2 regions of the Kineococcus aurantiacus genome follow, and region 2 is predicted to be linked to the other one. Evidence: predicted binding sites of a transcription regulator. Region 2 holds the regulator's gene; the other holds the start of a gene.

Region 1 (4,400 bases), 3.7 Mb from region 2:
GATGATGTCGGCGGCGCGCTGCACCTGCTCGGTGGGGACCTGCTGGCCGGACAGCGAGCGGGGGGTCAGGACGACCTGCGTCCCGCCCTCGAGGTCGAGCGCCAGGCCCGGGGACCACCTGGCGTCGCTCCAGATCGATCCTGCCCCCACCGCCGCGAAGACGGCGACGACGACGAGCACCAGGGCCACCAGGGTGCGGCCGGGGTGGGGTCGGCGGATGGGTGCGCCACGGCGCACGCGCGGGGGCCCGGTGGGCCGGTCGTTGGACACTCGATACCTCGGGACAGGGGCTGACCGGGTGACGGAACGTCACCCGGTCAGCACAAGTTTGTCACTGCTCGTGGACGACTGCTGTCTTACCAGTAGTCACTGTGCACGTGACGCACCGCCGGCGGCGTCGTCGCCCGGCGTGTCCCGGTCCCGCTTGGTCAGGTCGAGCCCCTCGAGGGAGTCGGGCACCTGCTCCGAGGAGGTCACCCCGGTCCCCGGGGTGACGACGCGCGCGACGGCGCGCGGGGTCCAGCGCGTGCGCAGGCCCGGGGCGATCTCGATGACGATCTCCTCCGCCGACGTCTCGACCACCCGGCCGAACATCCCGGACGTCGTCATGACCTCCGCGCCCGGCGCGATGCTGTTGCGCATCTCCTGCTGGGCCTTCTGCTGCTTGCGCGTCCGGCTGAACATGAACACCAGCAAGGCGGCCATGATCAGCAGGAAGAACAACGAGCTGCTGCTACCACCCACGACGAACCCTCTCCGCACCGGCGGGATCGACGGCTCACCGGTGCCTGTGCCGGCCCTGTGCCGGCTCGGCCGACCAACGCGGACGCGCCCCGCCGGGTTCCGCCGGGGGCTCGCGCCGGGACCGGCTCGAAGCGGGCAGTCTAGGCGGGCCTCACGCCCCCGCGTCCCCCTGCGGCTCCGCCTCGTCGAGGGCGAGCTGCCACGCCGCGCCCGCCGGCGCGTCCCGCGGCGGGGTCAGTCCCAGGTGCGCCCACGTGTCGGGCAGCGCGATGCGCCCGCGCGGGGTCCGCCCCAGCAGCCCCTCGCGCACGAGGAACGGCTCGGCCACGGTCTCCACCGTCTCGGCCTCCTCCCCCACGACCACCGCGAGCGTCGACAGCCCCACCGGGCCCCCGCCGAAGCGGCGGCACAGCGCGTCGAGCACCGCGCGGTCGAGGCGGTCCAGGCCCCGCTCGTCGACCTCGTAGACCTCCAGCGCGGCGCGGGCCGCGGCCCGGTCCACGATCCCCGACCCGCGCACCTGCGCCCAGTCGCGGACCCGGCGCAGCAGCCGGTTGGCGATGCGCGGCGTCCCCCGCGACCGGCTGCCGATCTCGGCGGCCCCCTCGGCCGTCAGCTGCACCCCCAGCAGGGAAGCGCTGCGGCGCAGCACCTTCACCAGCTCCTCGGTCGAGTAGAAGTCCAGGTAGCCGGTGAAGCCGAACCGGTCGCGCAGCGGCGCCGGCAGCAGACCGGCCCGCGTCGTCGCCCCGACGAGGGTGAACTTCGGCAGCTCCAGCGGGATGGCCGTCGCCCCCGGCCCCTTGCCCACGACGACGTCGACCCGGAAGTCCTCCATGGCGATGTAGAGCATCTCCTCCGCCGGCCGGGCCATGCGGTGGATCTCGTCGAGGAACAGGACCTCCCCCTCGTCCAGGGAGCTCAGGACGGCGGCGAGGTCCCCCGCGTGCTGGATGGCCGGGCCGCTGGACTGCCGCAGCGGCGCGCCCATCTCCGAGGCCACGATCATCGCCAGCGTCGTCTTGCCCAGTCCGGGCGGGCCGGAGAACAGCACGTGGTCGCTGGGGGCGCCGCGCACCTTGGCGGCGTCCAGGACGAGCGAGAGCTGCTCGCGCACGACCTGCTGCCCGACGAACTCGTCCAGGCCGTGCGGGCGCAGCGCGGACTCCGCCGCGCGCTCGCGGTCGTCGGCCCCGGTGGTCACCAGCCGCTCGCTCACGCTCGGCCCGACAGGTGGCGCAGGGCCGCCCGCAGCGTGCCCGCGACGTCGGCGTCGGCGGCCCCGTCGTCGGGACCGCCGGCCAGCACGACGTCCACGACGTCCCCGGCGTGCTTGAGGGGGTAGCCCAGGCCCACGAGGGCCTCGACGACCTGGTCCTTGGGCGAGTCCCCGCCGGGGGCCGCCGCCGCGGGCGCGGCGCCCGAGGGCGGGCCCAGCCGGTCCCCCAGCTCCAGGCAGATGCGCTGGGCGGTCTTCTTGCCGATGCCGGGGACCCGCACGAGCGCGGCGTGGTCCTCGGCGGCCACGGCCGCGCGGATGCCGTCGGGGCGGTGCACGGCCAGCATCGCCAGCGCCATGCGGGGACCGACCCCGGAGGCGGTCTGGACCACCTCGAAGACCTCCTTCTCGTCGGCGTCGGCGAAGCCGAAAAGCGTCAGGGAGTCCTCGCGCACGACCAGCGTGGTGTGCAGCAGCGCCTCCTCCCCCACGCGCAGCCCGGCCAGGGTCGCCGGGGCGGCCAGGACGAGCATGCCCACGCCCCCCACCTCGACGACGGCCGAGTCCAGCCGCACCGCGAGCACCCGCCCGCGCACCGACGCGATCACGACAGCAACCTCCGACCCACCCGGACGAACACGTGTACGAGAGGCTAGACGCCCCCGCCGACACGACCCCTCAGGCGCGCCGTCGGCGACGTGGGGGCAGAGTGCTGCCGTGAGCCACGCAGACACCGAGAACCCCCGCCAGAACGTCACCTTCGACAGCGCCACCGAGTCCGGGCACGCGCACGGCTACCTGCGCGTCCCCGAGTCCGGCAGCGGCCCGGGGGTCATCGTCATCCAGGAGTGGTGGGGCCTGACCGACCACGTCGTCGACGTCGTCGACCGGTTCGCCGCCGAGGGCTTCGTGGCCCTGGCCCCCGACCTGTACGGCGGGCGCACGACCCACGACGCGGCCGAGGCGAAGGAGCTCCTCGTGAGCCTGCCCGTCGACCGCGCGGCCCACGACCTCGCCGGGGCCGTGACCTACCTGCTCCAGCGCCCCGAGGTCACCTCGGCCACCGTGGGCGCCGTCGGCTTCTGCATGGGCGGCGCGTTCGTGCTGCGGCTGGCCGCCCAGCAGGGGGACCGGATCGGGGCGGCGGTGCCCTGGTACGGCCTGCCCGCGCTGGACACCGACTACTCCGGCGTCCGGGCGGCGGTGCTGGGCCACTACGGCGAGCAGGACGGCTCCGTCCCGCTCGACGACGTGCGCGCGACGGCCGAGCGGATCCGGGAGCAGGCGGGCGTGGAGGTCACCCTGCACGAGTACCCCGCCCCGCACGCCTTCTACAACGACGAGCGGCCCAGCTACCGCCGGGAGTCGGCCGAGCTGGCCTGGGAGCGCACGACGGCGTTCCTGCGCGAGCGGTTGACCCCCGCCGACCGGGCCTGAGCCTCGGCCTCGGCGTAGGCGTTGCGCCGGCCCGTCACGAGCGCGGAGTGCGCGGCGGCCTCCAGCCGGGAGGTCGCCCCGCCCCGCCACAGGTGGCACAGGGCCAGGGCCAGGGCGTCGGCGGCGTCGGCGGGCCGGGGCGGGGTGTCCAGCCCGAGGATGCGGGTGACCATGGCGGTCACCTGCTCCTTGCCGGCCCGGCCGTCGCCGGTGACGGCGGCCTTGACCTCGCTGGGGGTGTGCATGGCCACGGGCAGCCCGCGCCGGGCCGCGGCGACGAGCACGAGCCCCGCGGCCTGCGCAGTGCCCATGACCGAGCGGACGTTGGCCTGGGCGAAGACCCGCTCGACGGCGACGACGTCGGGCCGGTGCTCGTCCAGCCACGTCTCCAGGCCCTCGCTGATGGCCAGCAGCCGCGCCTCGACGGGGTCCTCGGCCGGGGTGCGCACGACCCCGACCCCCACCATCAGGGCCCGGCGGCCGGTGCGGACGGCGTCGACCACCCCGATCCCGCACCGGGTCAGCCCTGGGTCGACCGCTAGGACGCGCACAGCCCCCACGATCGCACGGAGCGGTCGCGGGGGCTGCCGGGTGTCGTGCCGCGGGGTGTCAGGCGTCCTCGAGGGCCGCGAGCACGTCGTCGGACACGTCGTAGTTGGCGTAGACGTTCTGGACGTCGTCGCAGTCGTCGAGGGCGTCGATGAGCTTGAACACCTTCGCCGCGCCCTCGGCGTCCAGCGGCACCTGGACGCTGGGCAGGAAGCTGTTGTCGGCCGAGTCGTACTCGATGCCGGCCTCCTTGAGGGCGTCGCGGACCGCGGCGAGGTCGGTGGCCTCGCTGACGACCTCGAAGGTGTCGCCCTGGTCGGTGACCTCCTCGGCGCCGGCCTCCAGCACGGCGGCCAGGACGTCGTCCTCGGTGAGGGAGGTGCCCTCCTTGCCGACGACGACGACACCCTTGCGGGAGAACATGTAGGCGACCGAGCCCGGGTCGGCGAGC
Region 2 (4,400 bases):
ACGGCGTTGCCGGCGTCGATGAAACCGGACAGCGCCACGACGAGAGGGGGTTCGACCAGGGACGGGCGCTCACCCTCGTAGGAGTACAGGGAGGCGGGATCCAGCATCCGGCCATCATCGCCCCCGCCCGGTGCCGGACGGACGCGGGGTCCGCGCGGGGCCGGCGCGGGATCAGGGGGTGACTGCCGCCTGCAACCCGGCCTGGCGCTCGGTGCGCAACCGGTCGATGGCCTTCTCGAAGTCGGCCAGGGAGTCGAAGGCCTGGTAGACCGAGGCGAAGCGCAGGTAGGCGACCTCGTCGAGCTCCTGCAGGAACGGCAGCGTGGCCAGCCCGATCTGGTGGGCGTCGATCTCCGCGGCGCCCTGGGCGCGCACGGCCTCCTCGACGCGGTGGGCCAGCAGGGCGATGTCGTCCTCGCTGACGGGGCGGCCCTGGCAGGCCTTGCGCACTCCGGAGGCGATCTTGGCGCGGCTGAACGGTTCAGGAGCCCCCGAGCGCTTGACGACGGTCAGGCTCGCCGTCTCGACGGTGCTGAACCGCTTGGAGCAGTTCGGGCACTGGCGCCGGCGACGGATGGACGTCCCGTCGTCGGTCGTCCGCGAATCCACGACACGGGAATCCTCGTGCCGACAGAACGGGCAGTGCACCCCGACTTCCTCCCCCGCGACCGGACGACAGCTCTGGTCCAGCCTCGACCGTACGTCGAGCACGGTGCACCGGGCAACCGGCGGGGTCCGGCGGGCGGGGGCGGGCACGGTTCAGCCTCGCGCCGGCAGGACCAGCCGCTGACCGGCCTGCACCGTCATCGAGGGCAGGGCGTTGAGCTCGACGATCTCGTCGGCGACCTCGCGCCAGTCCTGCGCGGGCGCCCACTGCGCCGCGATCCCCGACAGGGTCTGGCCGGGCAGGACGGTGTGGACGGCGGGGACCGGCGCGCGCTCGGCACCGGCGGAGGCCCCCGTCAGCGCGCCGGTGACCGCGAGGACGGCGCCGGTCAGCGCGGTGGCGGCCGTGCACGTCAGGAGGAAGCGACCGCGGCGGGTCAGGCGCAGCGGGGCGGCCGGGCGGAGCGCGGCGGTGCGGTGGGCGCGGACGGTGCCCCGGCGGCGCGCGCCGCGGCACGCCCGCGGCGGCGCGGGGGTCAGCGCCGTGGTGAGGACCGGGGTCAGGTCGCGGGGCGAGGTGGCGCGGCGGGGCAGGGGCAGCTGGGGGGCGAGGGCGGTGGTGCTCACGAGCGCGGACCTCCATCTCGGCGGCACCGCGATCGAACGGGTGTTCGAGGCGGCGCGTCTGTTCTACCACCGCTCGAACGGCGGGACGCAACCCCCGGGAGCGGGGGCCGACGCCGGTCGACGCTGCCACCGACCACCGACACGTGGCCCGACCTGCGCGGACGCCCGGCACCGGTGCCGGGGCGGGTGCGCGGGCGGGCGCCTCAGCCGGCCCCGTACCGCCGGGCCGCCCGCTCGCGGGCCCGGGACGCCTCGACCTCCCGGTCCTTGGGCGGGGCCGTCGTCACGAGCTCGGCGAGCAGGTGCCGGGTGGCGTGGGCCACCTCGGCCACCGCGCGCTCGAACGCCTCGGCGTTGCGGGCCGACGGCCTCGTCGTCCCGGCCACCTTCCGGACGTACTGCAGCGCCGCGGCGTGGACCTCGTCGGCGGTGGCGGGCGGTTCGAAGTTGTGCAGCTGGCGGATGTTCCGGCACATGCGGCGACCCTAGGCAGCGGGTCCGACGGACACGCCGACACGCCGCGTTCGAACACGTGTTTGAGCATCGCGGGTCCGCTGGCTACCGTGGCGGTACCGGGTCCGTCGCAGGGCCCGCAGGACCTGGGACGGGAGAAGGACGTGGCCGACGTGCTGGACGGAACCGACGACGGCGGACCCGCGGCGGAACGGCTCGGGACGGTCCACGAGTTCCCCGACCCGCCCCTGGTGCGCGACGGCCTGACCAACCGGCAGCGCCGCGTCCTGGAGGCCATCCGCGAGTGCGTCGAGCAGCGCGGCTACCCGCCGAGCATGCGCGAGATCGGCCAGGCCGTCGGCCTGACCAGCCCCAGCAGCGTCGCCCACCAGGTCAAGACCCTCGAGAAGCTGGGGTTCCTGCGCAAGGACCCCCGCCGCCCGCGCACCCTGGAGGTCGTGGCCCCCGCCCAGCAGTCCGGCTGGGGCGTCATCGCCGGTGTCGACGGCACCCCCCGCGACGGCAGGCCGGCCGCCACCTACGTGCCCCTGGTGGGCCGCATCGCCGCCGGTGGCCCGATCCTGGCCGAGGAGCTCGTGGAGGAGGTCTTCCCGCTGCCCTCCCAGCTCATCGGCGCCGGTGAGCACTTCATGCTCCGCGTCGTCGGGGAGTCGATGCTCGACGCGGCGATCTGCGACGGCGACTGGGTCGTGGTGCGGCGTCAGCCGACGGCCGAGAACGGTGACGTGGTCGCGGCCATGATCGACGGCGAGGCCACCGTGAAGGTGCTGCAGCGCAGGGACGGCCACGTCAAGCTGCTGCCCCGCAACCCGCTGTTCGACCCGATCGACGGTGACGAGGCCACCATCCTGGGGCGGGTCACCGCCGTCCTGCGCTCCCTCTGACGCCCACGGGCTCGACCAGCTCGACCGCGGCCTCGACCGCCAGCCGCGGCGACGTCAGGACGGGCACGCTGAGGTCGCGCAGCAGCGGCGCGACCTCGGCCATGCTCGCCTGCGCGAGCACCACGACGTCCACGGGCGGGTCCAGCGGCAGCACGGCCCGCCGCACCGCCGCGGCGACCCCCGCGGCGTAGGTCAGCAGGTCCCCGGACTCGAACGCCGACCAGGTGTCGGTGCAGCGGACCTCCACGAACTCCACCGCGCGCCCCGTGGTCCGGGCGCACTCGTGCAGCAGGGGCATCAGGGTCGCGGCCGCCTCGTCCAGGGAGGCCACCACGGCGATGCGCCGGCCGGCGAGCACGGCGGCCTCGGCCATCGGCCGGTCCACGCGCACGACGCGCAGCCCCTGCTCGGCCCCCACGGCCTTGGCGACGGGAGCCAGGGTCGAGCAGGTGCACACCACGACGTCGGCGCCCTCGGCGACGAGCCGGCGCAACCGGTCCCCGACGGCCCCCCGGACCGCGTCCGCGCCGTGCTCGCGGGCGGCGGCCAGCAAGCCGGTGTCCACCAGGTGCCGCTCGGCGACGGTGGCGTCCCGTTCGCGCAGGAGGTCGCTGAAGGTGCGCACGTGGGCGTGCGCGGTGTGCAGGAAGCCGACGGTGGCCACGGAGCGAGCATGCCACGCCGCCCCCGGCCGGTGAACCGGGACCGCGAACGTCACCCGCTCAGCCGACGCAAGGCCGCCAGCACCGTCTCCGTCGACGTCGTGGGCCAGAAGTCCGGCAGCGACCCGCGCAGGAACCCGCCGTAGCGGGCCGTGGCCAGCCGCGGGTCGAGCACCGCGACGACACCCCGGTCCCCGGTGGCGCGGATGAGGCGCCCCGCTCCCTGGGCCAGCCGGACGGCCGCGTGCGCGACCGAGACCGTGAGGAACCCGTTGCCGCCGGCGGCGTCGACCGCCCGGGACCGGGCCGACATCAGCGGGTCGTCCGGGCGGGGGAAGGGGATGCGGTCGATGACCACCAGGGAGCAGCTGTCCCCCGGCACGTCGACCCCCTGCCACAGCGACATCGTCCCGAAGAGCGACGTCGAGGGGTCGTCGGTGAAGGCGCGCACGAGCCTCGGCAGCCGGTCGTCGCCCTGGCACAGGACCGTCGTGCCCAGGCGGCGGCGCATGGCCTCGGCGGCCTCCTCGGCGGCCCGCCGGGACGAGAACAGCCCCAGGGTCCTGCCCCCGGCGGCCTCGACCAGCGCGGCGAGCTCGTCCATCGTCGCCTCGCTCGACGCGCCGCGCCCCGGCGGCGGCAGGTGCCGGGCGACGTACAGGATGCCCTGGCGGGGGTAGTCGAAGGGGCTGCCGACGTCGACCCCGGTCCAGGGCGTCCCCGCCCCCTTCTCCCCCCGGAGCCCGAACGCCCCCGCCACGGGGTCGAAGGAGCCGCCCAGGGTCAGCGTGGCCGAGGTGGCCACGACGGTCCGCTCGCTGAAGAGCTTCTCGCGCAGCAGACCCGCGACCGACAGGGGGGCGATGTGCAGGGAGGGCGGACGCGCCGCGGGGCCGGAGCCGGCCGTCACCCACGCGACGTCGAAACCGTCCCGCGCGCCGCGGCCGACGTCCTCGGCGAGCCGCTCGGCGACGGCGAAGACCTCCTGGACGGCCGCGCGCGCCAGGTGGCGCGCGCCCCGCGACTCGGGGTCCTCCTCCTTGCCGGCGGACTCCCCCGCGTCCTTGAGGTCGGTCAGGGCCTGCCGGGAGGCGTCGCGGACGGCCACCACGGCGTCGGCCAGGGCGTCGGGCCAGCGGTCCAGCCG

The links. Region 2 encodes LexA, which represses DNA repair genes until DNA is damaged. Its sites were predicted from a motif close to TCGAACANNTGTTCGA; they were not measured.
Region 1: a site for LexA is predicted at 2,596-2,611, ahead of ruvA (Holliday junction branch migration protein RuvA). Genes of this name have one in related genera too.

The regions. Positions count from the first base shown of each region.
Region 1 covers NZ_JACCBB010000001.1:409,954-414,353, forward strand. The annotation lists gene secD (protein translocase subunit SecD) at 1-270, opposite strand, end outside; gene yajC (preprotein translocase subunit YajC) at 367-744, opposite strand; gene ruvB (Holliday junction branch migration DNA helicase RuvB) at 896-1,963, opposite strand; gene ruvA (Holliday junction branch migration protein RuvA) at 1,960-2,571, opposite strand; gene BJ968_RS01965 (dienelactone hydrolase family protein) at 2,681-3,400, shown strand; gene ruvC (crossover junction endodeoxyribonuclease RuvC) at 3,316-3,951, opposite strand; gene BJ968_RS01975 (YebC/PmpR family DNA-binding transcriptional regulator) at 4,010-4,400, opposite strand, start outside.
Region 2 covers NZ_JACCBB010000001.1:4,149,149-4,153,548, reverse strand. The annotation lists gene BJ968_RS19855 (proteasome assembly chaperone family protein) at 1-107, opposite strand, end outside; gene nrdR (transcriptional regulator NrdR) at 172-648, opposite strand; gene BJ968_RS26950 (LysM peptidoglycan-binding domain-containing protein) at 760-1,233, opposite strand; gene BJ968_RS19840 (DUF2277 domain-containing protein) at 1,437-1,709, opposite strand; gene lexA (transcriptional repressor LexA) at 1,770-2,591, shown strand; gene BJ968_RS19830 (aspartate/glutamate racemase family protein) at 2,566-3,255, opposite strand; gene BJ968_RS19825 (ATP-dependent DNA helicase) at 3,306-4,400, opposite strand, start outside.